Regions from separate parts of the Endozoicomonas lisbonensis genome, predicted to be linked through region 4. Evidence: predicted binding sites of a transcription regulator. Region 4 holds the regulator's gene; each other region holds the start of a gene.
The links. Region 4 encodes sigma-54, which starts transcription at its own class of promoters, with help from an activator protein. Its sites were predicted from a motif close to TGGCACNNNNNTTGCTNT; they were not measured.

Region 1 (7,392 bases), 1.1 Mb from region 4:
AACAGATCAATACGCTGCCCGCCAGTGATTTTGGTGTAGAGGTTAAAGTCCCGCCCTACTTCACCAATCACCAGCAGTTTTTCCGGTGTAATCTCCCCACCGGGAATCCTTGGCACCACGGAATAAGTGCCATCTTTCTGCATATTGCCGAGGAAATAATCGTTCGTATCCTGCAGAGGCGCATGTTCGTCCCGAAGAATATAATCGTTCCAGCAGGAGGCAATAATTGACCCAACTGTTGGCTTGCAGATATCACAACCGAGCCCGGTTCCATGTTTTTCAATCACCTCTGCAAAGGTTTTTAACTGCCCCACCCGCACCAGGTGATAAAGCTCCTGCCGGGAATAAGGAATGTGCTCACACAAATCCTTCTTAACTTCGACCCCCAGCTGCAACAACTCATGATCCAGCACCTGTTTCACCAGCTGTGCGCAACCACCACAGCCGGTACCCGCCGACGTTTCTGCCTTGAGAGTAGCCAGATCCTGACACCCTGCTGTAATGGCCTCCACCAGTTCGCCTTTACTGACATTGAAACAGGAACAGATCTGGGCAGACTCCGGCAGTACCGCCACCCCGACACCTGCTGAAGACTGACCCTCAACCGGGGGCAGGATCAGCTCTGCCGGATTATCTGGAGGACGTATGTCATTCAATACCATCTGCAGAAGTGTGCCGTACTCCTGAGCGTCTCCCACCAGTACCGCGCCCAGAACCTTTTTCTTGTTACCCGATACCACCAGCTTTTTATAAACTTCTTTCTCTTCATCAATAAACCGGTAACTCAGTGCGCCAGGCGTCCGGGCATGAGCATCGCCAATACTTGCGACCTCCACCCCCATCAACTTCAGTCGGGTGCTCATATCGGCTCCCTGAAACAGAGCCATCCCGTCGTGCAACAGTTGGTCAACAACCACCTGTCCCATTTGATACCCCGGTGCGACCAGACCATAAATCCGGTTATTCCAGAGCGCACACTCACCAATGGCAAAGATGCGCGAATCGGATGTACGGCACTCGTTGTTAATTACAATGCCGCCTCTTTCACCGATGTTCAGACCGCACTGCCTTGCCAGTTCATCCCTGGGGCGAATGCCCGCTGAAAAAAGAATCAGGTCAGTGTTCAGGTGTTCGCCATCGGCAAACTGCATCTGGTGTACGGCCTTATCACCCTCAACAATCTGCCGGGTGTTTTTGCCGGTATGAACCGTTACTCCCAGCGCTTCAATCTTGTGCTGCAGCATGGCACCACCGCCCTCATCCACCTGCGCAGCCATAAGCCCTGATGCAAATTCGACGACATGTGTTTCCAGACTCAGGTCTTTTAATGCTTTAGCGGCTTCAAGACCCAGCAAACCACCACCGACCACCGTACCGGACCGGCAGGATTCAGCGGCAGACTTTATGGCATCAAGATCATCAATGGTTCGATAAACAAAGCAGTTAGGTCTGTCATGCCCACTGACAGGAGGAACAAACGGATAAGAACCGGTAGCCAGCACCAAATGATCATAAGGCTGCTCAACTCCGCCGCTGGTCATCACTTTTCCAGATGCGCGATCAATGACTTCTACCCGGTCATTCAGAATCAGCCTGAGCCCCGGTTGCTGATAAAAGCCATCAGACACCATGGACAGCTCTTCAGCAGAACGTCCGGAAAAGTACTCTGATAAATGAACTCTGTCGTATGCAGGCCGACTCTCTTCACCAAAGACAATGACTTCAAACTGATTCAGACCACCGGCTTCAACCAGCTGTTCCAGAAAGCGATGGCCGACCATGCCATTGCCGACAACCACCAGCGTTTCCTTGTTACTCATTACCCATGTTTCCCACATCTTTTTGTTTACAGGGAACTGTGCAAGGTGTGTGCCAGACAGGTTTAGTCCGGAAGATTATTGGGGAAAAGAAGAAAAAATACGCCGCTTAGGCTGGCGAGCGCACAAAAAAAGTGCAATTAAACCGGGCAAGGCACTGAATTAACTCCCTGCGCCGCTGAATTGCAATTCTTACTGTCAGGAAACCGAAGGTTCCTCATCATCATAATGTGAAAGCTGTTCGACCCGGCCATTAACTTTATCAAACAGGGTTTCCATGGTTTTCGATGGCCTTCTGCCCAGGTAGCTGAACACCATCACAGCCAGAGTTGCAGCAATAATTCCCGGGATAATTTCATAGAGGTCATACCAGCCACCCTGCTGCTGCTTCCACCACACGACGGTCAGGCCACCAGCCACAATACCCGCTAATGCCCCTATGCCGTTCATCCGTCGCCAATACAGCGACAGTATCAGCACCGGACCAAAGGCTGCACCAAAGCCTGCCCAGGCGTAGGACACCATACCCAGCACCGAATGGTCAGGATTAAGCGCCAGCCAGGTGGCAATCACAGCAATCCCCACCACGGCGATACGTCCAACCAGAAGCACTTCTTCCTGAGGGGCGTTGCGGCGGAAAATATCCCGGTAAAAGTCTTCTGCAAAAGCCGTTGAACAAACCAGTAACTGCGAGTCCGCAGTACTCATGATGGCAGCCAGAATAGCGGCCAGAAGAATACCGGCAATCACCGGATGGAACAGTGTATTCACCATCAACATAAAAATTGCTTCGGGGTCATCAAGGCTAATCCCAGTTCTCTGTGTGTAAACCGCACCCGCGAGGCCTACCAGCAAAGCACCCAACATGCAGATGCCCGTCCAGCTCACGGCTATTCTGCGAGCCAGCACCAGCTGTCCTTCAGACTGAATCGCTTTAAAGCGAGCCATGATGTGGGGCTGGCCAAAATACCCAAGTCCCCAGCCTAACAGGGATAACACCGTTATCACGGACAACGTTTCGCCTTCGACAGTGGTTAACACACTTAACAGTTCGGGGTTGATCCGCTGCAACTCCTGAAAAACCGTATCAGCCCCGCCACTGGCTTCAAGGGCAGCAACCGGTACCACCAGCAGGGCGGCAGCCATTAATAGTCCCTGAATTAAATCCGTCCAGCAGACAGCCAGAAAACCACCATACAGCGTGTAGGAAATCACGCTGACCATGCCAATAATGACTGCCCAGTGATAATCAATGCCAAACACCGATTCAAACAGTTTGCCGCCGGCCACCAGGCCAGAGCTGGTATAAAAAAGGAAGAAGATCAAAATAAAAATCGCCGAGACAGGTTGCAACAATCCTTTTCTGTCTTCAAAACGATTGGCAAGAAACTCAGGTAACGTTAAAGCGTCATCAGCCAGAGCGCTGTAGGTTCTCAGACGGCGCGACACAATCAACCAGTTCAGCCAGGTGCCTCCCAGTAAACCGGCCGCCAGCCAGAACGCCTCAAGGCCAGCTGCAAAGGCGTAACCAGGCAGTCCCAGCAGTAACCAGCCACTCATATCAGACGCCCCGGCACTTAACGCCGCTGACCATGGCCCAAGGGAACGCCCGCCAAGAAAATAATCGGAAGAACTCAGAGTCCGACGCCAGGCAAACAGGCCGACAAGCAGCATCAATCCAAAGTAAACCAGGAAGGTTAACAGAATCAGGTTATTATCAGTCATCGTCGTTACCGGATTAAGTGATTAGAACGACTGCTTTTCTAAAACGGCTTATCTAAATAAAGTTAGTCCACTTCTCTGTATTTCGTCATATTTGTTCAGTTTTTAATAACTGTATGAATTAAAAGGCTCTCTTAAAAAACAGTGTCAGCTCATTAATTTCGACCATGCTCCCGACAATACAGTTGACTACTTTCCCTTAGCAGGTCAGAAAGGACAGGCAGAGTGGCTTTTATTGCAATGCTTCACCATGAAGCAGCTATCCTTATTGTCCGACGATAAATTGCCCGACGATAAATTGCCCGACGCAAAATTGCCCAGCGCCAGACAAGTACTTGTCAGTTGGCCTGAAACTCTTTATATCTTTAAAGACAAGGTTAACCAATGCTACCGCAGTCACCGTGTACAACCGGCGCTGCTTACGGATTCAATTTATGCCCGAGCATCAGCATCTTATGCCCAAACCCCAGATGATCAGCCTCAAAGACTGTAGCCGGGTATGGATTAACGTAAACCTGGCAACGTTTGACCCGGCCCTGTCAGATGCCTACGGCGTTCAGACAAAATGCGCTCTCGGTGTTCAGGATGGTCGCATCGCCTGCATTGAGCCAATGTCGTCTGTCACCGCAACTTCACTGCCCTATGATGTCATCGACGGCCATAATGGCTGGTTGACTCCGGGGTTAATTGACTGCCACACCCACCTGGTCTTCGGCGGTAACCGGGCCAACGAATTTGAACAGAGGCAGCAGGGCAAGTCCTATCAGGAAATCGCCAGAAAAGGCGGAGGAATTCTGTCCACCGTCAGGGCAACCCGGGTTCGCTCCAGAGAACAGCTGATTAAATCTGCTCTGCCCAGACTTGAGGCACTGATCAAGGAAGGGGTAACAACGGTTGAAATCAAATCGGGTTATGGGCTGAACCTTCCCGATGAAATCAAAATGCTGGAAGTCGCCCGGGAACTGGGTAGAAGGGTTCCCATCCGGGTTAAAACCACTCTGCTGGCTGCCCACGCCCTGCCCCCAGAGTACGCCGGAAGAGCCGATGACTACATCGATCTGGTGTGCAATGAAATCATTCCCACGGTGGCTGAACAAGGTCTGGCAGACGCTGTCGACGTATTCTGTGAAACCATTGGCTTCAACCTGAAACAGTGCGAACGGGTGTTTCACACCGCACTTGACCACAACCTTGCTATCAAGGGTCATACCGAGCAGCTCTCATTGACCCATGCCAGCTCTCTGGCCGCTTCAATGGGCGCCCTGTCCTGTGATCATCTGGAATATCTGGATGAAACCGGTGCTGTGGATCTGGCTCAGTCAGGGACTGTCGCTGTTCTGCTGCCCGGTGCTTTTTACTACCTGAAACAGAGCAGAAAGCCTCCCATCGAACTGCTTCGCCGCTTCAAAGTGCCTATGGCGGTTGCCACCGATATTAACCCCGGCAGCTCGCCCCTGGCTTCAATCCGGCTGATGATGAACATGAGCTGTATTCTGTTTCAACTGAGCGCAGCCGAAGCCATTGCCGGAACAACCCGGGAAGCTGCCCGGGCGCTGGGTATCATTGATAACTTCGGCACTATTGAAGTGGGCAAAATCGCAGACCTTTGCTTATGGGATACTAACCACCCCAACGAATTGCCATACGAGCTGGGTCACTCACCGTTACAACAGCGCATCCTTGGTGGAGACATTGCTCATGGGGATAGCTTATGGACATAGTTATGGACATAGTTTATGAGTGCTGAGTCGGCTAAACCTGGACTGGCCCGCCCTGATCCCAAAGCGTATCAGGAAAAACTGCCCGACATGTCCCTGTGGCATGGCAGAATTGATGAAGAAACTGTTCCGGAATGGGCTCTGCGCTGGCATCAGAAGGTTAACAATTATTCAGGCCAGTCAGCATTACCCGGTGTTACCCTTGCAGGTTTTGCTTCCGACGAAGGCGTACGCAGAAACAAGGGACGCCCCGGAGCGGCTTCAGGCCCGGATACTCTGCGCAGAGCTTTGGCAGGACAACCATGGAACCGTGACCAGCCAGTATACGACAGCAGCACGATCATTTGCCGGGGTGGCAACCTGGAAGCCGCACAGCAGGCCTTTGCCCTTCACATCTCAAAACTGCTGGATAACCAGCAGTTACCAATTGGATTGGGAGGTGGTCATGAAATCGCCTGGGCCAGCTACCAGGGGCTTATTCATCACTTGCATCCTGAACAGAAGCCCAACGTTGGCATTATCAATTTTGACGCACACTTTGATTTGCGAAAACCCGATCAGGCAGGTGCCAGCTCCGGCACCCCGTTCTGGCAGATAGCGGATTATGCCAGACAACAACAACTGCCCTTTCACTACCTTTGCCTTGGTGTAAGCCGCAACAGCAACACCCGGGTGCTGTTTCAAAGAGCCAGAGCTCTGGGCGTCGATTTTCACTACGACGATGATATGACCATTCTCCAGCTGAATACACTGACTGACGCACTGTCCCGGTTTATTGATAAAGTCGACCATGTTTACCTGACCATCGACCTTGATGGGTTTCCTGCCGCACTGGCTCCCGGTGTCAGCGCACCAGCCAGCCGGGGTATTCCGCTGGAAGTGGCGGAACCTCTGCTGAAAGACATCCGGGATTCAGACAAGCTTCGACTGATTGACATCGCCGAGTTCAACCCAAACTATGATATTGATCATCGAACCTCAAGGCTGGCTGCCCGGTTGATTCATTTGCTGACTCTTCAAGAACCGATTCTTTAGGAAACTATGAGTTATGACAAATAATAACTGCTTAAAAACGGACAGCTCAAGGACGGACACTTCCCGAATAATCTCAGCCCCAACCGGCTCAACGCTGATCACTAAAAGCTGGTTAACCGAAGCCCCGTTACGAATGCTGATGAACAACCTTGACCCGGCGGTGGCAGAAAAGCCTGAAGAGCTGGTCGTCTATGGTGGCATTGGTCGTGCAGCAAGAAACTGGCAGTGCTTTGACAAAATTGTCGAGGTACTCAAACGATTAAACGAAGATGAAACCCTGCTGATTCAATCCGGCAAACCCGTTGGTGTATTTCCAACCCACGCTGACGCCCCCAGAGTACTGATTGCCAACTCTAACCTGGTACCACACTGGGCAAACTGGCAGCACTTCAATAAGCTCGACCAGCAGGGCTTAATGATGTACGGACAGATGACAGCAGGTTCCTGGATCTATATTGGCTCCCAGGGCATCGTCCAGGGAACTTATGAAACCTTTGTCGCTATCGCCGACCAGCACTTTTCAGGCAGTGCTGCCGGTAAATGGATTCTGACAGCCGGTCTGGGCGGCATGGGAGGCGCTCAACCCCTGGCTGCGACCATGGCTGGTTTCTCTATGCTGGCGGTTGAGTGCGATGAGAGCCGAATTGATAAACGCCTTGAGACGGGCTATCTGGATCGAAAAACAACAAACCTTGATGAAGCCCTGGAGTGGGTGCAAACCGCCTGCAAACAGAAACAACCACTGTCTGTAGGGCTGCTGGGTAATGCTGCGGACATTCTGCCGCAACTCTTGTCCAACAAAAAGGTTTTACCCGATGTCGTAACCGACCAGACCAGCGCCCACGACCCACTGAATGGTTACCTGCCTTCAGGCTGGAGCCTTGAAAAAGCCAGACAAGCCAGACAGCAAAACCCGGAAGACTTAAACGCCGCCGCCCGTTCATCCATTGCCACCCATGTTCAGGCCATGCTTGAATTTCAGAAAAACGGCTCGGTGGTCGTTGATTACGGCAACAATATCCGCCAGGTCGCTCTCGAAGAAGGGGTCCAGCACGCATTCAATTTTCCCGGTTTTGTTCCAGCCTATATACGCCCTTTGT
Region 2 (7,392 bases), 400 kb from region 4:
TGGCAGCGTTTTAATGGTAATACTGGAGAGGTTGTCGCCGTCAATATCACTGAAGCTGAAATCTGCAGCAGTAAAGGTGTAGCTGGTATCTTCGTCAAGGGTAAGCGTCTTGTCTGATGCAGTTGGTGCATCGTTTACGGCTGTAATGGTGATGGTAGCAGTGGCGACACTACTGTCATGATAGCCATCATTGACTTTAAAGCTGATAATCCTGTCTGTGGTATCAGGCGCATCAGAACCGTTGCTATAGGTGACAGCTCTTAACGCTTCCTGATACTGGGCAGTGGTAGCCTGACCCGTTAAATCCAGCGTTCCAGACACTGCATTCCAGTGTCCAGTGATACCGTTCTGATCCAGAAAACCCAGCTGGTCCTCAGCCGGGTTGTAACTTCCGCTGATCTTGATGGTTGCCGAATGAATGGTTGATGAGTCTACATCTGTCAGGGTCAGACTTCGGTCTATTGGAATGTGAGCGTCGTTTTCTATATAAGAAAGATTGTCATTAACCGATATATTTGACGGATCATTAATCCCCTGAATGATCACGGATGCGCTCTGGCTGATAAAATCGCCGTTCTTGTTCTGGATATCGTATCTGAATTTGAGTTCTTCGGTTTCGCCTTCTGCCAGATGTTCGTAACTTGAGGGGGAGATTGTCAGGCTTTTGCCATCAGCAGCCGTAGTAACACCAACTGAGTTGCCTTCCTGAGTTTGGAAGTTAACGACATCTATTGTGTCGTTAACATCAATGTCTGAAACCCCTTCCAGTAAATCAACATTCAACAGGGAAGCGTTTTCGTCGGTTGTTACAGCGATGTCAGCTTCGATTTCGGGAAGATCATTAGTTCCAGTGATTGATACAGTTGCGGTTTGATAGGTAAAAGCTCCCTGAGAATCAGTGACCTGGTATTCATAAGTGATGGTTTCGGACTCTTGCTCTCCCAGGTATCTGTAGGCATTCGTATCTATAGTCAGGATGTTATTTTCGAAGCTGACTCCTGAGTTTGTGCCAGATACCAGCTTTAAGTCTGTTATGGATAACTGGTCGTTAATATCTTTATCCGTAGCGTGTTTCAGCAGGTTAAGAGTAACGATGCCGTCATTCTGGCTGGTGGAAAGGGTGACTGGGTCAGAAAATTCTGGTGCGTCATTAGAGCCTTGAATGACTAAATCTATAGAGGCCTGACTTTTATTATTTTGCGTATCATAAACCTCGAATACAAAGGTGGCCGTACGACTTTCTCCTTCACCAAGGTCTTTGAAATCGAATCGGGGGTCAAACTCAAATGAGCCATCTTCTTTCAGGTTTAAATAGCCGGAAACTGGAGAAGAGATCAAAGAATATGTCAGCAATTCGCCAACATTCTGATCGGTAACGGAAAGCTGGCCTTTAAGGATAGAGTTGTCATCATTGCTTGAAAATTCAGAGCTTAAGATAACAGGCTTGTAAGAAATCGGTATTAACTCACTTTTTTCCTGCTCGCTTTCTTCTTCCGGATTAATTGATTTTTCTTCGCTCAGTGTACTCGATTCATCCCGATCAATATGGCTTGGATCAACACTGGCTTTATTTTTATGATGCCCCAGGTTCTCAATGATCGGCATATCAAGCGCAACCCGCTTGATGACACCTACCCTTGAACTCCCTTCATCAGATGCTTCTTTTTCACCGGCAGAACTGGCTGTTGTGATTGAGGCTGGGTCTTTTCCGTCGGCAATTTCAGACTGAATGTCTTCGTCCGACCGAAGATCTTCTTCAGGATTACTATCAACGTGAGATAATATGCCATCCACAAGAACCAGTTGCTGATTATTGCTAAGAACCAGCGCCTGATTGGTCATCGTTTTTATTTCAGCAGAACCTCCACCATCTGTCAGAATGCGATCATGGAGGTAAACCTTTGAGCCTTCTTCAAGTATTTTTCTGGAACCATCTGGTTTTAAAACAACAACTTTGCCTGTCACGGCGACGACTTCACCAACCAAAGGTGTAGAGTTTTCTGAACTTGAATTCATGATCCTTATGCTCATTCATAGCTTTAAAGTCTAAGAGAGTTGTATTTAATTCTCTTATGAAATATTGATAACAACTCTCTTTTATGCCATTGCATCAAACGTTTATTAACATCTAGCATAGCTATGTCTGAGTTAGTGGCGGTTTAAGGTGGAAAACTTTCGTGGGCAGAATATTCTGTGTGATTTTTAATTAATCAGGACATTAATATGGCGATCATTGTCAGAAGGCAAAATGCTTAATCTGGTTGCTGAATGAGTGATTTATCAGATTGGTATCTTGTTTTCCGGCCAATATAACCCGTTACTCAGGGGGCAGGAGGCCTGAAAATAGCACGCTGGACGTGTACGGTGTTTTCGGCTGTCCGAATCACTTTTCCTGAATGACTAACCACCTCTACCCTGATCTGGTGTGTTCCCCGGTTTATATTTTCGACCTTATGGCTAAGCGCTCTTTGTGGACCTGCCACTGCCTGACCGTTAATAAAAAAACGTACTCGGTGTCCTCTGGCCAGATTGGGCTGGACACTGACTGTTATCGTGAAGTTGCCATTATCCCGAACGGTTGAATCATTAGCCGGACTGCTGATTGAAAAAACGCTGTAACCAGGTTTGTCCTGTTGTTCTGCTGGCTCAGGAGCAGAGAAGCCGGGGGAAGGAGTATTGGCTGGAGCTGGCAGGCTGGTGATGGGTTCAAGCGTAACGGGTTCACTGGGACGGGTAGTGGAAGGCTTGTCGGTGAACACAGCATTGCCATGTTTATCAATGGATTTGTAAATCTGCGTACTGGCATTGAATGACGCAGTCATCAATATCAGGAGCAGTGACAGAGTTTTTATTCTCATTGAAGTCTACCAGTGGATAGCGGTATAGGAATAGATTACTGCTCTGAAGGGCCGTTGAATAGTCGGAATTAAGTAGTCAGAAAAGAAAATAGCTAACCGGGTAAATACCACGATCAGCCATTTCAGGGTTTGGAAAGCACACTGAAAATCAGTGTTTTGATAAGGCAGAACTCTCTGCCTTATCTGTACGGGCAATCAAACAGAGTAGTACAGGTCAAACTCTGCAGGGTGAGTTGTCTGGCTGATAGCCAGGCACTCTTCCTTCTTCAGCTCAATATAAGCGTCGATCATGTCGTCGGTGAATACGCCGCCTGCGGTCAGGAATTCACGGTCAGCGTCCAGGGCTGCCAGGGCTTCTTCGAAGCTTTCAGCAACGACTGGAATTTCCTTAGCTTCTTCAGCTGGCAGGTCGTACAGGTCCTTATCCGCAGCATCGCCAGGGTGGATCTTGTTCTTTACGCCGTCCAGGCCAGCCATCAGCAGTGCTGCGAAGCACAGGTATGGGTTAGCGGTCGGATCAGGGAAGCGAACTTCTACACGACGGGCTTTAGGGCTGTTCACGTAAGGGATACGGATGGAAGCAGAACGGTTACGGGCAGAGTAAGCCAGCATAACCGGTGCTTCGAAGCCTGGAATCAGACGCTTGTAAGAGTTGGTGGAGGCGTTGGCAAAAGCGTTGATCGCTTTAGCGTGTTTGATGACACCACCGATGTAGTACAGGGCGGTTTCGCTCAGTCCCGCATAGCCGTCACCAGCAAACTGGTTGTCACCGTCCTTGCTCAGGGACATGTGAACGTGCATGCCGCTACCGTTGTCACCGACCAGAGGCTTAGGCATGAAGGTAGCGGTTTTGCCGTAAGCGTGAGCAACGTTGTGTACTGCGTACTTCAGGATCTGAACTTCGTCAGCCTTTTTCACCAGAGTGTTGAACTTAACGCCGATTTCACACTGACCGGCAGTACCCACTTCGTGGTGGTGTACTTCAACTTCCAGGCCCTGGTCTTCCATTGCCTGACACATCTTGGCACGCAGGTCGTGCAGAGAGTCTACCGGAGGAACCGGGAAGTAGCCGCCTTTAACCTTTGGGCGGTGGCCAGTGTTGCCGTCAGCAAAGGTAGCGTTGCTGGACCAGTGGGCTTCTTCAGAGTTGATTTCGTAGGATGCGCCGGAAATATCAACTTTCCACTTAACGTCATCAAATACGAAGAACTCTGGTTCCGGGCCGAAGAATGCAGTGTCTGCGATACCGGTGGACTTCAGGTACTCTTCCGCGCGCTTGGCAACGGAGCGAGGGTCACGCTCATAGCCCTGCATGGTGGCAGGCTCAATGATGTCGCAACGGATGTTCAGGGTAGTTTCGTCGGTGAACGGGTCGATTACAGAGCTGCTGTCATCTGGCATCAGGATCATGTCGGATTCGTTGATGCCTTTCCAACCTGCGATAGAGGAGCCGTCGAACATTTTACCCAGTTCGAAGAAATCGCCATCTACTTCACTGATTGGCATGGAAACGTGCTGTTCCTTACCCTTGGTATCGGTGAAACGCAGGTCAATCCATTTAACGTCATGATCCTTGATCAGGTTCAGGGTCTTGGACATTTATTATTTCCTCCAGAGGACTTAGCTCAAAACTGAGAGCATCGCTTTTGGCTCTGATCTTCAACGCCAATAGGGTTGAGTCGATTGAATGATCTTCCGCCTGGCTCAATGGTTGGCCACAGGTGTGACTGATCTGCATTTGGAAAAGCAAACAGCGTGCCAGCTTTTCAAAACACTGTTTCATGCCCTCTTGTGCGGCAGTGTTGAAGGATTTTCTACTGAAATCCTGAAATGTTGCACTAAAAGTAAACATGACAGACATTTTTATGCACTAATTTGATGCACTACTTTGATGTATAAGAGGATTGCCTGAATCCTATTGGTGCAAAACAGCCACATAGTGGCGAAAAGCATTTTATCTCCAGAACCAGCACCTCAAATTGTATGAAGATACTTCTACGCCATCATCAGACAGTGATGAGTGCAGTGAGCGAAATTAACGGAGTCTCCCGGGGGCATTTTAGTCCCGCCCCAATACAGAAAAGGAGATTTCCTCATTGCCCATGTTGGTCAGCCCCAGATAGTTGAGAATATCGGAGGACCTAGTATATGTCTCCGGAGCCAGCACCTCAACGTGTATTGAAGTCCTTCTGGTCTGGCCTTCATCAGATAACGACGAGTCCAGTGAGCGAATAAAAGGCCACTGGTCTCTGCGATGAAAAGCTGACAGGCTGTTTCGTAACAGCTCAATGGTTTCAGGTGACAAGTTGCTTTCAAGCGAGTCATCCTCAGAAGAAAGCCGTTCGGTCAGACTGATTGTGACAGTACGGGAAGCCAGTGTTCCGTCCAGGAGATTCATTGTGTACCAGCACCCGCAACAAGACAGACCAAATGGAGAAAGACCAGCTATCAGTTTTGTCAGAATCTTGACTTTGGAAAGCTGACACAGCCATGCATCAAAAGCACATGCTCCCAGTAGGATACATCCGTTGATTCCGACAAATGTCACCCCCTCGCTACCATAGCGATCGCAGTGCTGACAGGTCTCCGCCAGATTCTGAAGATAATCTCTTTGGTCAGTAAGCCTGAACGCTGTTGACCCGATACCCCTTAGCAAACGTAGTAAACTGCTTATGTCTTCTATGTGCCTGAGTTCGATGGCTGGCACATCGGAATAATTATAAAACGTTGGTACTAACTCAGAAATTCCCAGTTGCAGGTTGTTCAGGCGATATTGCTCAACCGCATCGTCTAGTGTTGTGCCTGTTCCTGTGCAGCCCGACGAAGTACTTGCGCCCATCCAGGAAGTGCCTTCGCCCATGTTGTCGAATGAACCTGCCATTCCAAATGGGGTCATAGCGGTCAGCTGAGCAGGCTGGGGCTGCCTGTTGAATACCGGCGGCTGAAGGTTTCCCGGGAGCGCAATGATGACGGTGCGGGGTATTTCCCGGGTATCCCTCAAATCGTCTGAGGCACGAATAGTAAAGGTCAGTCTGTAGCGTCGCGGATTCTCTATTCTGCGAAATGCGTTGTAAGAAGCCGGAGCCTCCTCAACAGTCATCTCCTGGCGAAGCAGGGGCATCTTTTCACTGTCTTTTGTGTTTTTCCCTTTTCCCTGGCTGTGTGCTTCTGCCATACAAAATAAAATAGCGACAAGAAGTGCAATAACCTGTACGGTTTGCTTTTTTATCGAAAGCATTATCCCCTCGAATGCCATAGCTAAATTGACTGAGCATTGTTTTAAAATCCGTTTCCCCCGTCATGTGCCTGATTCAGAACAGCCATTGTGTTGTTGTATTCAAAAATGGGTACACCGACGGTGAAACAGAGAATAATGTAGGGTATCAATGGCGTTTTAGCCTGATTTTTTTATGGTATCTGTAGCCCTTTCAAAAATAACCGATACAAAAATGCTGAAAGCCATTACAGCTTTCGGCATTTCTTAAACACCTGTCGTAGGACTTAGCCGGTTTAATTAACCACCAAAGTCATCCAGCAGAAAAAAGCCTGTGCTGCCTGATTCTGCAGTTGCGAAAAACAGGCGGCACTCAGTGTATCGTGAAGTTGCGTGGACTACTAACGTCAGTCGGTATTTGTATGCCTTTGTGTTGGTGGCAGAGGGCAGCACTCCGTCAGATTTGAGGGATATGTCACAACCGTGTGTTTCTGTATAATTCCGCCACTTTTCTCTCAATATTTTGCTGTCAGGCTTTACTACTCATCGTTTTTAGCGTGCCTGCGGCATGATCACGGTAGCCCGAACCATGAAGTTCATCATTAAGCTGTTTCCGGAAATTACGATTAAAAGTACTCCGGTCCGAAAGCGCTTTATTAAAGTGTTGCGGAAGAATATTCGTACCATCCTCAAGCGTTCCGATGAGGGTGTAGATGTTCGTGGTACCTGGGATTTTATCGAAGTGACGACCTCTTCTGATGACCCCATCGTACTGGCGGAAGCCCGGGATCAGCTGAGTCATATTCCCGGTGTTGCCTACTGGATGCAGGTGACAGAATACCCCCTGACAACCATTGACGACATTCTTGAAAAAGCACTGCCTGCTTTTCGTGAGCGCCTGGCAGGCAAAACCTTCCGTGTTACCTGCGCCAGACAGGGAACCCATGATTTTCAGTCTATTGATGTAGAAAAGCAGGTGGGTGGTGGCTTGAATGTCCACACTGAAGCGGTAGGCGTTAAGCTCAAGAACCCTGATGTGACGGTAAAGATTGAAATCAAGCGTGACCGTTATTTTCTGGAGACGGCGCGTGGAGAAGGTCTTGGTGGCTACCCACTGGGTTCCATGGAGCCGGTTCTGTCCCTGATTTCCGGCGGTTTTGACTCAACGGTTTCCAGCTTTCTGACTATGAAGCGGGGTATTCGTACACACTTCTGTTTCTTTAACCTGGGAGGTCATGCCCATGAGCTGGCGGTTAAAGAAGTAGCTTATTATCTGTGGAGCCGTTTTGGTTCATCCCATAATGTTCGGTTTGTCACTGT
Region 3 (7,392 bases), 2.3 Mb from region 4:
CCAGATTTTTATTATCTTTTAATCTACATACTATTTGATAGGAGTCAAAAAAGTTTTCGTAATCGTCACACCATACGTAATCTTCCTTGCTTTTAATTTCAATTATTTTTTCTAGTTTAGTGCTACTGTCTTCATATGGACTGATAATCTGAAATTTCTTGATAACATCCCACTTATAGGTAACGCAAGGCCATTCTCTTCTATCGTTCAAGTCATAAACATCATACATAGGATCAAATCCAAGACTTGCTTCACACACAATATAATCACCAACTTTAAAACTACTGTCCAAGGTTTTTAGTGAATAAAGCCTAATGCCACAATCAATTACCCAGCCGCGATAGCCGGAGTAAAGTATTTCGCCTTGAATTTTATAAAATCCAGGTTCTATTTGAATAATACTTTTTCCAGTATTGCTTTTGTTTACACCCTTTGTGTAAAGGCAAACTTCAAATTCTCGATCATTTTCCAGATCAAAGCGTCCATCATATACTGCCCAACCTTCTATATCGATCAAAAGATCAATCCCTAAATCTTCCTGACTCATACAACCATTCCAAGTCTTAAATTTTTATCCACACAAGAATCACAGACTCTTGATAACACCTAATTCAATCAGTCTATTCCTGGCATTGCTACAAAGGTTTTCATTCGCCCTAAGATCCATTTGTATATCCAGACATTTATCTTCTGCCAGTATCATCTGAATGGATTCAGGAATTTGAATACTACTGGCCAATTCAAGGCGAACATCTTCACTGCAATCTCTGGCAAGTTTTCTCATGGCGAATAGCGTTAATCCATTCCTTGATGCATAAGTTGCCCGAAGCTCATCATCCCAATGATCGACTAAAACCATTTCTATTTTTTCACTGATAGCCGGATTTTCTGCTAATGCGCTTTTATTACAAAGGCGATCATCATTCAGAAGTTTTATTTGCATCTCATCCGTCAGGCTAGGGTTTTCCAAAAGTTCCAGCGCCCATGCGTCATAACTGTCGGCAATTTTTTCTTGTAGCTCCGCCGTCAATGATGGATTAAAAGTTAAACTACTGCTAGATCCTTTATTGTAAAATATGTCTTCTTGCTGTTCTTTGCTCAGCAAGGGGTTCTTTTCTGCACACCTTACGACCTCATAAAAATCGTCATTTAACAAGCAGTTAAAAACATCTCCCTTTAGTGAAGGGTTTTCTGCCAAGCTAATTCGTACATCATCAACCGAGTCTTTGCACAATACCTCTTGCACAGATTCAGCGAGACGAGTGTTTTTTGCCAATTCCATACGTACTGTGATGGAAGAATCCTGTAGCAATGTTTTCTGCATACTGTCATCAATGCTACTGTTTGAAGCAAGAAGCGCACGAACACCAACAATATCACTTGTCAAAAACTTTGTTTTTAACTCTGGAATCAAGCTGGTGTTACTTGCCAATGCTCCAAGGGTTTTATGATGTTTTAGTTGAGCTATTTTTAATTGGCTGGCACTACTTAATGCAGGGTTAGCTGCAAGAGTCGATAACACAATAAAGTGATTGTCCTCTATCAACTGGCAAGCCGTAGCTTCTGTAATATCCTTATCACTTGCTAGCCGTAGGCGAATTGCAGCCCGTCGATCCGATGCCAGACTATCCTGTAGGGATTGAATATTTGTTTTCTTATAATCAGACAATTTACCCAAAATAGTCTGAATTTCACTTTCTCTAGAACTGTTTTCAGAGATTACTTCTATTTCAGGTGGGTAAAAATCGCGTTGTTTAATAGCACTTTCCATCCATAACAACACAGCTGTGCAGTCATTGCTTTTGCACACAAAATCCATCTGTACGTTAACGACCAAACCTGCCTTTAAAAACTCAATGGCTTCCTCTGCATCACAGCATTTTGTCCAACCGGCTGGTGCACTACGACTGTCTCCAAGATACAGTTTCACTCTGTAATCACTGGAGCTTAACCGGTTGTCAGTATTTGGAAGCAGCTGACAGTGTAATTCATAGCTCACATCAACATACTTAAACTCATATCCGTCAAGTTCCCATACGTCTCCCATGTCTTTGACCATTACCCGTTCATTCAAATCCTTATAGGATTCCGGTGCTTCATCTTTATAAAGAGAGTCCAGAGTCAAAACACTTTCCAGCGCTTTGATCTCCCAAGCGTTGTCATCATGATAATCAAATTCAACTCCAGGACCAGACACCCAGTCCATTGAGTCAAAGTAGAATTCAACTTCCGCGTGGATGTAATCACCCAGATCAAATTTTTCAGTTAATAAATCCAGTTCAAGAATGACATCACCGCAGTCAACATCTATGGAAAAAGCACCTGCCCTAATCACTTTCCCACAGATAAGATGAACAGCTCCCTGTTTTCTTATGATGCATTTCTCAGTGTAATCATTAAGTATTATCGATATAACACCTGTATAAACAGGAAAACTTTTGACATCACCCACCTTGAAGTGGTCATGGTATTGTTCATACAAACCAAAACTATCGACTGCAATAACTATGTTCATGCTTTTACTCCTTGCATTAAACCAGGCTGATTAAGATGCCCACTCATACACAACACCAGAACAGTTCCATTTCACATTTTTTTTGATCATCTCTTTTTCTTTATTACTGGTCACTATGATTTTTTCAGGCTTACAGTCTCTAACATTCATTATTTGTTCGAATTGACTAAATGCATGTGTTTCAGCTTCGGTCAGTCTTTTTCGAGAAATGACATCAAATGACCTTAATGTAAGCTCATTAAAGGCTAAACCAATAAAAAGAATTAATGCTATATCCTTCAACTTTATTACTCCGTCGTTTAAGGTAGAGGGCGGTCATCAGCCAACTATACAAGGCTTACTTTGCTTCAAACACTGTTTTGATTAGAATCATTTTCCACAAAAATAGCTTCTAAGAAATCATGATCATCACTATCTATGAAACCTTTAATCGTAGATCGTTTATGCTCAAGCGCTACGCTGCACTCTTTATGAGTGGTTAGATGGTTCACATCCGGTATTGGCATCCAACCAACAACATTAACGCCTTCTGGCACATACCACTCTACCCCTGTAGCGTAAGCATCCGCAATGCCGCCGCACCCACGACCAGGCCAACTTCCTACGTAAAGAACAATCACAACCTCCATGCTTTCCGGCATCTTCTCTTTGCAATCAATCCACATCGTTTTTGATCATCATTTTATTGGGCTTTTTCAGCCCTTAATATTCACAATCTGCCGCAACGTATGCACCACTTCCACAAGATCATCCTGAAGTGCCATCACTTTATCGATGTTCTTGTAAGCCCCCGGAATTTCATCCAGAACGCCTTTGTCTTTGCGGCACTCTATGCCTTGCGTCTGGTCTTCCAGATCCCTCACTGAGAAAGCTTTTTTAGCAGCAGTACGGGACATAGTTCGTCCGGCACCATGAGCGCAGCTGCAGAAGGATTCCGGATTACCCTTGCCACGAATGATGTAGGATTTCGCTCCCATCGACCCGGGGATAATACCCAGCTCCTGACTTCTGGCACGAATAGCCCCTTTACGGGTAACCCAAACCTGATTTCCGTCGTGCAACTCTTGCTCAACAAAATTATGGTGGCAGTTAATGGCTTCTTCAGTGACAGTAAAAGGCTTCAGTCCTGATCTCAGCGCGATCAGTACCGCATTCATCATATGCTCACGGTTACGCATGGCGTAGTCCTGCGCCCAAACCACCGCCTGCACATAATCGTCAAAGTATTCGGAACCTTCTTTCAGGTAACCAAGATCACGATCCGGCAGGTGGACCTGTTGCCGTTCCATATCCTTTCGGGGGAGCTGTATAAAGTACTGACCGATCCGGTTGCCAATACCACGGCTACCAGAATGCAGCATCACCCATACGTCGTTGTTTTCATCCAGACACAGCTCAATAAAATGATTACCCGCACCCAGTGTTCCCAGCTGGCAGGCAAACTTGTCGGCTCTCATGTTGCGAACAATATCAGGATGCTTGTGCAGAATGTGTCGCAGCCCGGTCACTACAGGTGAATTTTCTGCAATTTGCGCCTCTTTATGAGTTCCGCCAGTTCCAAGTGGGATGCGCTGCTCAATGCTGGTACGAACGGCATGCAAGTTATCAGGCAAGTCACTGGCTTTTAATGACAGTCGAACGGCATTCATGCCGCAGCCAATATCTACGCCTACGGCGGCAGGTATAATGGCATCAGTCGTGGCAATCACGGAGCCAATAGTCGCTCCTTTGCCAAGATGAATATCTGGCATACCTGTAACATGCTTGTAGATAAAGGGCAGGCTTGCCACCTTTCTCATCTGCTCCAGAGTCTGTGCATCCACTTCGTCTGTCCAGATTTTTACGGGCTTACCCTGTTTGGTGGCTTTGAGCTGTGTAATGACTGGCATATTGGTACTCCTTCAAATCATTCATTTCATCGGTTGCAGGCTGTGTGATGGTTTCAAAGCCCTCTATCGCAATGACATTGAATAGTTATCAAAGTTCGTGCCAACAATTATATTTTTATCAAAAACCCTTATAACTACCTGTTTATAAAGAACTTTGGCGTTAATCATAAGTTTTGTATTTTTTACCGATTAAACTTACTATCCTTTTAAAATATCTCATCAGATAAATAGTTATTTAATAAGATAGGGACTAATTTGAGATTGAAGGACAAGAGAAAAAGGGTAGTGATCAGCATCCTTGGCACGACAAAAGATGTCAAAGGTGGAAAAAAGGCAACACGCTGGACACACTGGCGACCCACCGTCAGCGTAGTGATGCACGAGGCATTTCCCGTTGATCGAATGGAGCTAATCTATCACCCTCAGCATCTGGCCAAAGCCCTGATAGTGGCAGAATACATCCGAATCGCTTCTCCCGATACAGAAGTGGCACTGATCGAGGCCGTTTGGGAAAACCCTTGGGATTTTGCAGAAATCTATCATTGGTTTTACGAATTTGCCCGGCACTATCCAGTCAACACCGATGAAGAATCCTATTATCTGAACATCACCACCGGCACTCATGTCAGCCAGATTTGTATGTTCCTGATGAGTGAGGCGCACTTGCTGCCAGCACAAATACTCCAGGTGTCGCCCGTCACCCAGAGCGGTGACAAAGCAAAAGGCAGCCTCCACAGTATCGATCTGGACCTTGCCCGCTACGAGTCATGGCAAAGCGCTACTTTGAAGAATCCAGTTCTGGTCAGGATTTTCTGAAGTCCGGCATCCAAACCCGAAACAATCACTTCAACCAGATGATTGCCGAGATCGAACGGGTTGCCCTGCGTTCAAAAGACCCGATTCTGTTGCAAGGCCCTACGGGTGCCGGTAAAACCCAGCTTGCCCGTCGCATCTACGAACTAAAGTCCATGCGAAAAGAGATAAAAGGCAGCTTTGTTCCCGTCAACTGCGCCACGTTGAAAGGTGCCGGAGCGATGTCGGCGCTATTTGGTCATTACAAAGGCGCGTACACCGGCGCGGTTAATCATCGGGAAGGTTATCTCCGACATGCTGACAAAGGCATTCTATTTCTGGATGAAATTGGAGAACTGGGGCTTGATGAACAAGCAATGCTGCTACACGCACTGGAAGAGAAAAGCTTTTATCCACTGGGCAGTGATAAAGCCGTTAGCAGTGACTTTCAACTGCTGGCAGGCACGAACCGCAACTTACGACAGGCGGTTCAGGAAGGTCGCTTTCGGGAAGACTTGTTATCCCGTATCGATATCTGGTGCTGGCGTTTACCTGCTTTGAAAGAGCGGCTTGAAGACATGGAAGCCAATATCGATTTTGAACTGCACCAGCACACCCGCAGCACCAACAAACAGGTACGTTTCAACAAAGCCGCCCGGGAACGCTACCTGAACTTCGCCACAACCCCTGATGCGCTCTGGTCATCCAACTTCCGTGACCTGAACGCCAGCATTAACCGCATGGTGACTCTGAGTGAGTTTGGGCGTATTGATGAAGCTAATGTAGTGTCAGAAACGGAAAGGCTGTCCTCACGCTGGCATCAAAAAGAACAGAACCCTGAGGTTGAGTTAAGCGATTATCTTGACGAAGAAACCCTTGTCAGCATTGACCATTTTGACAAACTTCAACTGATGAGTATCATCAATGTATGCCAGCAGAGTCGTACACTGGCGGAAGCAGGCAGAAAGCTGTTTGATGTGAGTCGTAGCCAGAAAGCCAGCGTGAACGATTCACATCGGCTCAGGACGTATTTGAAAAAATTCGGGTTGGATTTTAAGTCCTTGACAACTTGATACACTATGCCTTGTGAGTCACTGCATGCTCATGAGGCTTATGACGTGCTATCAGACACCAAGCAGTCCTCTGGTCAACTGGACGCTCATTGCTATGAAAACGGCAGCCCCCATCACATAAGCCGAAGCAACAAGGTAGTTGTTAAAAGCAGTCGCATTACGCAATTTTTGCTCGGATTTTTCCAGCATATCATCCATCGTTAAAATCCTAACTTTAGCAAGTTGATATTCTGGTCAGCATTACTGCCACTGTTACAGCTACAGCTGTTATTGAAACAGAGAAATACATAGCTGATTTGGCATAGTTTTTAAATTTTATTGATCGGTCAAGGTAGTCTATTTTATTTGCCATACTTCAAATTCTATAAATTAACAGGCTTCAAATCAGAAAAGCAAAGAGGCGAATGCTTTTAAAAAGGCTGATACTTCCGCAAATATCACACCAGTGTAAGGCAGGGTTAAAAACATCAGGCACAAACTGGTGGATAACCTTCTGATCTTAATGGACGACAGGGTCAACAGAACAAAGAAGATTGAAGAAAACCACACGAACCCTGTTTTTAAATCGGGTGATAATATTATTGTGATTGACGCCAGCAATATGCCCAGCATAGAAGCGAATTGCAGCTTATCCCGATACTTCTTCCTGATTTCCCTGTCAGCATCTATAAGCTCCTCACAGTCTTCCAGAAAGCAGGACGTGAATGCTGTTCTCTTGAATATTGATTTCATGAAAAAGTCATTATGATCATTGTGAATAGATAGAGCATTCCGCCGGATGTCATCAATCGAATGAGCTGTTTTGATAACAAAATATCTCTGTTGGTTCGTTTTATCTCCTGATTGACCAAGTAACTATGACTCTCTCTGAGGCGGTCACACTCACAGCTGAACTGCTCTGCATCAAGTTCAGAATTAATTTTTTCAGTCATTCACTTTTCCAGAATTTTTGCCAGCAGAATCAAGCTGGCTTATAAACAATATCTTTGACCCGGTCGCCAAACGTTCCCAGCCACCACTCCAGCTGTGCGGACCGGACAACCGTTGCCGTTATCTCATAAAAGTCATCGCATTCTGTATGTTGCTGATCTTCTGATAACCGGGTTTCCAAAATATGCAGACC
Region 4 (7,392 bases):
CGCCATCCCGCGAATCACCAGGGTAAGAGCCTGACCTCCGGCGTTACCACCCATTCCGGCGACAATCGGCATGAGTACTGCCAGTGCGACCACTTTGTCGATGGTGGTCTGGAACATGCCAATGACCGAGGCAGCGATAAAGGCCGTAATTAAGTTAATGCCCAGCCAGACAGCGCGACGCCTTGCTGTTTTAAAGACGGGAGCAAAGGTGTCCTCGTCATCATCCAGACCCGCCATGCTCATCATGGAGTGTTCAGCCTCTTCCCGAATAACGTCAACCACATCATCAATGGTAATACGACCCAGCAGCTTGCCTTTGTCGCTGATGACCGGGGCGGAAACAAGGTCCTGTCGTTCGAATATCTGGGCGACTTGTGTGTCTTCGGTATCTGCGGGTATGGGAGTAACGTCGGTTTGCATGACTTCGTAGACGGTGGCAGAAGGGTCTGTCGTCAGCAATATACCGAGAGGCAAAGAGCCTATGTATTCATCCCGGCGGTTTACCACCAGCAGGCTGTCGGTCATTTCAGGGATTTTCTCGTGTCGGCGCAGATAGCGCAGCACCACATCGACCGTATTGCTGGGGCGAATAGTGATCATGTCGGTGTTCATCAGCCCGCCAGCGGTATCTTCCGGGTAGGACAGAACCACTTCAATCCGCTGTCGGTCCTGGCTGTCCATGGAGTCGAGCACCCTGCGGGTGATGGTGCCGGGCAGTTGTTGCAGCAGGTCTGCAATGTCGTCTACATCCTGACCGTCAGTGATGGCCTTAAGCTCGGCAATGTTCATCCGGTCCAGAAAGAACTGCCGGACTTCGTCGCTGAGTTCCTGCAGTACATCACCTTCCTGCTCCTGGTCGATTAAGCGCCAGAGCAGGCTGCGGAGTTTGGGAGGGGAGGATTCCAGCAGGTGTGCTGCATCAGCCGCCGGAAGGCTGTTGAGCATGCGCCTGAGTTCCGGTGAGACGCCGTGTTCCAGTGCCTCGTTGAGCTCTTTAAGCTCCTTGTCTCCGATACTCAGTTGCAGTTGCTGGACCATATTGCACGCCTTTACTCACCTTCTTCAAAATAATCGTTGATCAGATTGCACAGTGCGTCAGCTGCTTCCTGCTCGTCTTCACCGTCAAACGTCAGGTCAAGGATGGTTCCCTGACCTGCAGCCAGCATCATGATCGCCATAATGCTTTTTCCATCCACTTCACGACCGTTCAGACCGACTTTAACCTGACTGATAAAGTTGGAAGTGGTCGAGACAAACTTGGATGCTGCACGAGCGTGCAATCCAAGTTTGTTGATGATGGTCGCTTGCGTCTGGATCATTATTTGGATAGCTCCCTGTGTCGAACCTGAACCCGGTCAAACCGTTCGCTGAACCAGGCTCCCAGCTGTTCACTAATATAGACTGAGCGGTGTTGTCCGCCGGTGCAGCCTATGGCAATAGTCATGTAGCTGCGCTGGCCGGATTCAAACCTTGGTAACCATTTTTCCACGAATTGCTTCAGGTCTTCAAACATCTCCGTCACCATGGGTTCTGCGGCAAGGAAGTCCTGAACCGGCTTGTCCCGTCCGGTGTATTGCCGGATGGATTCATCCCAGTATGGGTTAGGCAGGCAGCGAACATCAAATACATAGTCAGCATCCACCGGCATACCGTGTTTAAAACCAAAGGACTGAATCATCAGGGTCATGCTTTTGGTGCCATCACCAATGACCTTGTGGCGAACCTGTTCATGAATTTCATGCACGGACAGTGGCGATGTGTCGATGCGAATATCAGCCTGTGCCGCCACGGGTCCCAGCAGGCTGGTTTCCAGGTCTATGGCTTCGATCAGTGATACCTTGTCATTCGTCAGAGGATGCTTGCGGCGGGTTGAGCTGTAACGCTTCATCAGGCAACTGCTGTCAGCGTCCAGAAACAGCACCTGGCAGTCGATTCCCTGGTGTCTGAGTTTTTTCAACAGTCTTGGAAAATGCTCCAGGGCTCCGGGAACATTACGAACATCGATGCTGACTGCCATTCTGGGTGGCTCGTTGGCTCCTTCGCTAAGCTGTTCCGGTAGCTGGCTGAGCATGGTGGCTGGCAGGTTGTCGACACAATAGTACCCCTGATCCTCAAGGGCATGGAGTGCTGCACTTTTTCCTGAACCTGAACGGCCGCTGATGATAACGAGTTTCATGGGGTTCCCTTTTTGCGGAGCTTTTTATTAACGGATAACAGGTTTTAATGGTTGAATAATAGAGGAACTCAACGAGATTAAAACCTGTTTCTTTATTTCAAGGATAGGTAATACCGGCAGCCTTTTCATGCAGAGTGAGATCAGATAGTATAGATTCGGAAAATACGTAGGAAGTACAATAATGACAAAGTCAGCCGCCGTTTTTCTCTTCACTCTTCTGTCCGCTTCTGCCCAGGCACTTGAAATAGAATCCAGCCGGACGTTTGCGGGTACTCAGCTCATAACGCTCAATGCTTCCGAAGAACATAAGCTGTATGGGGATGTTGAAGCTCAGTGCAATCTCTACGATAAACGAAACCGGATCATTGACACCGCAAATGTCATTTTTGACCAGTCAGCTGTTGTTCTGAGGCTGAACAGTTTTCGCTGGGCTGTTCGTGTAGATTGCACCTTTCCCGGTTAAACCGCCTGGTTGAACCAAACAGACCGTCAGACCGGTGCTGTCAGTATCTGATACAGGTTTTCCGAAGAGTTAGCTGACCGGATCTGACTGAGCAGGTAATCATCGGTGAAGCGCTGGGCCAGGGCTTTCAGGATATCCAGATGTTCCTGAGTGCTTTCTTCAGGGACGATCAAAGCGAAAATCAGGTCAACAGGCTCCCGGTCCACCGCGTCAAAATCGACGGGCTCTGACAGGCGAATGAACAGGCCGGTTGGCTCCGGGCAGGCTTTGGAGCGGCAGTGAGGCAGTGCAATGCCGTTGCCCAGTCCGGTGGTACCCAGTCGTTCTCTGTTGATGAGGTTGTTGAACAGGTCCTTGGCATTGATAGCGGGAACATGTTCGCTGATCTGTTCCGCAATAGTTTCCAGGATTTTCTTTTTGCTGACCCCTTGCACACCATGGAGGGTGCGTTCGGGGGTTAGAATGTTTTTAATAATCATACAACGATTGGAAGACTCACAGGGTGCGAGTGCAAAAAAAGAAGCCGCTGACTGAATGGACGTCGACTGAAAGCCAGGGGCCTTCAGTCGGTTGTGGATTCAGCCTCGGGCTCCCTGCATGCGATCGAGCGTCTTTTCCTTGTGTTTTACCAGCTGTCGGTCGATTTTATCTGACAAATCGTCAATAGCCGCGTACATGTCATCGGATTCAGCGGTCGCATTGATGTCAGCTCCACGTATGTGCAGGATCGCTTCTGCCTTATGCAGTAGTTTCTCTACGCTCAAGGTGACCTGTACATTAGTGATGTGATCGAAGTGAGCTGCCAGGCGGTCGAGTTTTTTAGTGACATAGTCTTTCAGAGCTTGAGTCACCTCTACATGATGTCCACTGATGTTGACTTGCATGTAACGCTCTCCTGCTGATCCCGTTTGGAGACAGTGGCCAGTTCCCGGGATTTTCGAACTGGTCTGTTTAGATTCTATCACCGTTAACAACATTGGTGCTGTCCTGAAGCAAAAAAATACAGGATTTTTACCTTAAGACTCTGTCCGAATAATTCCTGCTATAAGTTTTATAGTTCAGGCACTTATCGTTACGCACTCTATGTGACTTACACCAGGCGTTTGCGTTCATTGGAAGGGGGTATATGCATCGACTCCCGATATTTGGCGATGGTTCGTCGGGCTACTTTTATACCCTGTTCTCCCAGTAAACCGGCAATTTTGTTGTCACTGAGCGGCTTTTTCGGATTTTCATCCTGAACCAGCTTTTTGATCAGCGCGCGAATAGCAGTGGATGAACACTCTCCGCCGCTGTCTGTGCTGACATGGCTGGAAAAGAAATACTTCAGCTCATAGACGCCTCTGGGCGTATGCATGTACTTCTGGGTCGTGACCCGGGAAATAGTTGATTCATGCATATCCACCGCTTCAGCGATGTCCGCAAGCACCAGCGGTTTCATTCCTTCGTCGCCCTGTTCCAGAAAGCCCTGCTGGAAGTTAACGATCTTGGTAGCCACTTTCAGTAATGTTTCATTACGGCTTTGCAGGTTTTTCAGAAACCAGCGGGCTTCCTGCAGCTGGTTTTTCATAAACTGGTTGTCGCGGCTGCTGTTGGCTCGCTGGACCATTGACGCATAACTGTTGTTAATACGAAGGCGAGGCAGTGACTCAGAATTCAGCTCGACCACCCAGCGCTCTTTAATTTTTCGAACAGAGATATCCGGTGTGATGTATTCCGGTTCAGTTTGATCCACTTCAGAGCCGGGCTTGGGATTCAGGCTCTGTATCAGGCCCAGTGCATCCTTGAGCTGATGCTCTTTCATCCGGGTGCGGCGCATGATCTGGCTGTAATCCCGGCTGCCCAGGGCTTCCAGGTGATGGTCAATCAGCTTTTGGGCTTCGTGAATAAAGGGGGTTTGTGAGGACAGCTGAGCCAGTTGTACGGACAGGCACTCTTTCAGGTTTTCACTGCCACAGCCAACCGGGTCAAACTGCTGAATACGCCGCTGCATGACTTTCAGCTCATCAAAATCGAGTTCTGCAAGCGCCGGGTCCAGGGCAAGGCTCTGGTAGATATCGTCCAGTGACGTTGTCAGATAACCATCAGGGTTCGTGGCTTCGATGATCGCTTCGCCCAGCAATCTGTCAGTATCTGTCGTGGGGGTCAGGTTCAGTTGCCATTGCAGGTATTCCTGCAGAGACTCGGTGGTCCGGGAGCGGTTCAGCGGATCAAACTCATCGTCACTGCCTGACGGCATGCTGGAGTAGATTTCCTCCCAGCCGGAATCGACGGGCAGATCGTTTGGGATGCTTTCTGACCATTCGGGTTCCTGAGACTCTGAGGATGCCGGTGGCTCCTGGGCATTGAGGTCAACCAGTTGCTCACCTTCAGCAGCGTTACTGGCTTCCTGGTCGCGGCTCTCCTGATCCTGAATGGCCTCTTCGCTTTCCAGCATCGGGTTGGATTCCAGCACCTCCTGGATTTCCTGTTGCAGGTCCAGTGTCGAAAGCTGTAACAGGCGAATGGCTTGTTGCAGTTGCGGTGTCATCGTCAACTGCTGACCCATTTTAAGCTGTAGAGAGGGCTTCATAGGGCAACCGTGTACCTTTTACTGTGAAAATGCAGTGTTCCAGGTGACGAAAACTGCATTACATTATCGTTTGCACATTGTCGTTTTGAGATGCATTCCGTGTCACCGGATTATAAGCACAGAATATTAATAGTGAAAAGTAAAACTGGCATGAAGCCGGCGTGGGAAGAGGGAGACTCTTCCCGGAATGTGGCTGGCTACAAACTGAACTGATGGCCCAGGTAAACGTCACGAACCTTCTGGTTGCTCAAAACGGTCTGGCTGTCACCTTCAGCAATGATGCCACCTTCGCTGACGATATAAGCCTTTTCACAGATATCCAGTGTTTCACGAACATTGTGATCGGTGATCAGTACACCAATGCCACGGCCTTGCAGTTGTCTGACAATCGCCTTGATATCTCCGACCGAGATCGGGTCAACACCGGCAAATGGCTCATCAAGCAGGACAAAATCAGGGTCGGTAGCCAGCGCCCTGGCTATTTCCACCCGCCGACGTTCACCGCCCGACAGGCTCATGCCGGCGCTGTCGCGGATGTGGCCTATGTTGAACTCATCCAGCAGTGATTCCATCTTGTCGAACTGCTGCTGTTTATTGAGGTCTTTGCGTGTTTGCAAAATGGCAAGGATATTGTCTGTTACCGACAGCTTGCGGAATATTGAGGCTTCCTGTGGCAGGTAACCAACACCAGCCCTTGCCCGCCCATGCATGGGCTGGTGAGTCAGGTCTTTGTTGTTAATGCTGACTTTGCCACCATCAGCTTTTACCAGGCCGACAATCATGTAGAAGCAGGTGGTTTTACCTGCCCCGTTAGGTCCCAGCAGGCCCACAATCTGGCCGCTGTTGACGGCCAGAGAGACGTCTTTAACGACCTTTCTGCCTTTGTAGCTTTTACTGAGGTGTTCTGCCTTTAGCGTAACCATCAGGTTATTTCTTTTCCTGTTGCTCGGGTCTGGGCTGAATGACCATCTGTACTCGTCCTTCGCCCTGACTGTTGTCCAGACCTTTGGCGTTGACTTTTTGCTGCTTCAGGTCGTAATCGATGCGTTCACCCTTGAACGAGTCACCTTTCTTTACGAGCTGGGCCTGACGGATCAGATGGATTTTTTCATCCAGCACTTTGTAGTCAATAGTATGTCCCCATGCCTGCAACGTTCCCTGGGCATCGGGCTGTTCTTCTTCGTAGTAGGCACGTTTGTTAATGCCCTCGGCAACAATCTTCCGCACTTCCTGGTTTTCGGTGTATACCGTTACGACATCGCCGGTGATTCGGGTGCTGCCCTGGGTCATTACGACATCGCCCCGGTAGACTGAAACACCTTTTTTGTTATCAATATCTGCCGAGTCGGACTCGATTTCGATGGGCATTTCCCGATCCGATGGCAGCGCCATGGCCAGGGTGGGCAGTAGCAGGAAGATACCTAAAATTGAACGTATAGTTTTTTTTGCATTACGTTCAGGCTTTTTATTCCGCTTAAGCTTTTTGTTCGGCTCAAGCTTTTTATTCTGCTCAAGGCTGTTTAGGTTCATGGAATCCTCGTACCCTTGATTTGAGTTTAACCAGACTGTCCTTGTAGAACGCTTCCATACCGATGGCTCTGGTACGACCAGTGTCGTTAGTAATCAGGACCGGACGGTCTGTTACAGCAAGACTTTGCTCAGAGTATATGGTGATAAAATCGGTGTCCATACGTACCTGACTGCCATTGCTGGTGTCGGTCTGGATCATGACTACGTCGTCCCAGAGTTCAATATCCTGGTCTCCGGGCAGCAGTTTGCCGTTCAGGGCATCGGCTATCATGGGTTTCTGTGGGTCGCTGTAGCTGCGCAGATGGGGCGTTTTGAGCAGGGTGGTGTCATTATGCGGATAGTGAGTAATGGCGTTGGAAGTCAGCTCGTATTCCAGCGTTCCCGTTTCATTGAACTGGGTAATGGTGGCGTCTACTAGATAGTAGTCTGCGTTTTCCTGTATTTCAGGCTGACGGTTCTGTCCTGTAACATGCAAACCACCGTCGTACGACCAGTAGCCTATGCCAACCATGGTCATCAGCACACAGGCAACTAACAGATAGCTTTTGTAAGAGCTGGTTATAGGCATCAGGTGTTTGGTTCCTGTTGATAAAGAAGCCAGCCACTCATGGGCTGGCCCCGAATTACAATAAGTTAACGATTATTAAAGGT

Region 1: a site for sigma-54 is predicted at 1,858-1,875, ahead of nirB (nitrite reductase large subunit NirB). Genes of this name have one in related genera too.
Region 2: a site for sigma-54 is predicted at 4,602-4,619, ahead of glnA (glutamate--ammonia ligase). Genes of this name have one in related genera too.
Region 3: a site for sigma-54 is predicted at 4,490-4,507, ahead of V5J35_RS18560 (RtcB family protein). Genes of this name have one in related genera too.

The regions. Positions count from the first base shown of each region.
Region 1 covers NZ_JBEWTB010000002.1:508,069-515,460, forward strand. Annotated here, with positions in the region: gene nirB (nitrite reductase large subunit NirB) at 1-1,820, opposite strand, end outside; gene putP (sodium/proline symporter PutP) at 2,016-3,542, opposite strand; gene hutI (imidazolonepropionase) at 3,974-5,260, shown strand; gene hutG (formimidoylglutamase) at 5,276-6,292, shown strand; gene hutU (urocanate hydratase) at 6,306-7,392, shown strand, end outside.
Region 2 covers NZ_JBEWTB010000002.1:1,957,141-1,964,532, reverse strand. Annotated here, with positions in the region: gene V5J35_RS09810 (retention module-containing protein) at 1-2,016, opposite strand, end outside; gene V5J35_RS09805 (DUF4124 domain-containing protein) at 2,322-2,858, opposite strand; gene glnA (glutamate--ammonia ligase) at 3,054-4,457, opposite strand; gene V5J35_RS09795 (hypothetical protein) at 4,918-6,096, opposite strand; gene thiI (tRNA uracil 4-sulfurtransferase ThiI) at 6,662-7,392, shown strand, end outside.
Region 3 covers NZ_JBEWTB010000002.1:3,905,704-3,913,095, forward strand. Annotated here, with positions in the region: gene V5J35_RS18540 (cyclic-phosphate processing receiver domain-containing protein) at 1-547, opposite strand, end outside; gene V5J35_RS18545 (cyclic-phosphate processing receiver domain-containing protein) at 587-2,515, opposite strand; gene V5J35_RS18550 (hypothetical protein) at 2,546-2,797, opposite strand; gene V5J35_RS18555 (DUF551 domain-containing protein) at 2,863-3,180, opposite strand; gene V5J35_RS18560 (RtcB family protein) at 3,211-4,404, opposite strand; gene V5J35_RS18565 (RNA repair transcriptional activator RtcR family protein) at 4,690-5,220, shown strand; gene V5J35_RS18570 (sigma 54-interacting transcriptional regulator) at 5,172-6,269, shown strand; gene V5J35_RS18575 (hypothetical protein) at 6,321-6,467, opposite strand; gene V5J35_RS18580 (hypothetical protein) at 6,998-7,201, opposite strand; gene V5J35_RS18585 (helix-turn-helix transcriptional regulator) at 7,231-7,392, opposite strand, start outside.
Region 4 covers NZ_JBEWTB010000002.1:1,560,489-1,567,880, reverse strand. Annotated here, with positions in the region: gene mgtE (magnesium transporter) at 1-1,038, opposite strand, end outside; gene V5J35_RS08000 (HPr family phosphocarrier protein) at 1,050-1,319, opposite strand; gene rapZ (RNase adapter RapZ) at 1,319-2,176, opposite strand; gene V5J35_RS07990 (hypothetical protein) at 2,358-2,639, shown strand; gene ptsN (PTS IIA-like nitrogen regulatory protein PtsN) at 2,666-3,118, opposite strand; gene hpf (ribosome hibernation-promoting factor, HPF/YfiA family) at 3,218-3,523, opposite strand; gene V5J35_RS07975 (RNA polymerase factor sigma-54) at 3,730-5,211, opposite strand; gene lptB (LPS export ABC transporter ATP-binding protein) at 5,409-6,134, opposite strand; gene lptA (lipopolysaccharide transport periplasmic protein LptA) at 6,139-6,741, opposite strand; gene lptC (LPS export ABC transporter periplasmic protein LptC) at 6,722-7,309, opposite strand; gene V5J35_RS07955 (KdsC family phosphatase) at 7,385-7,392, opposite strand, start outside.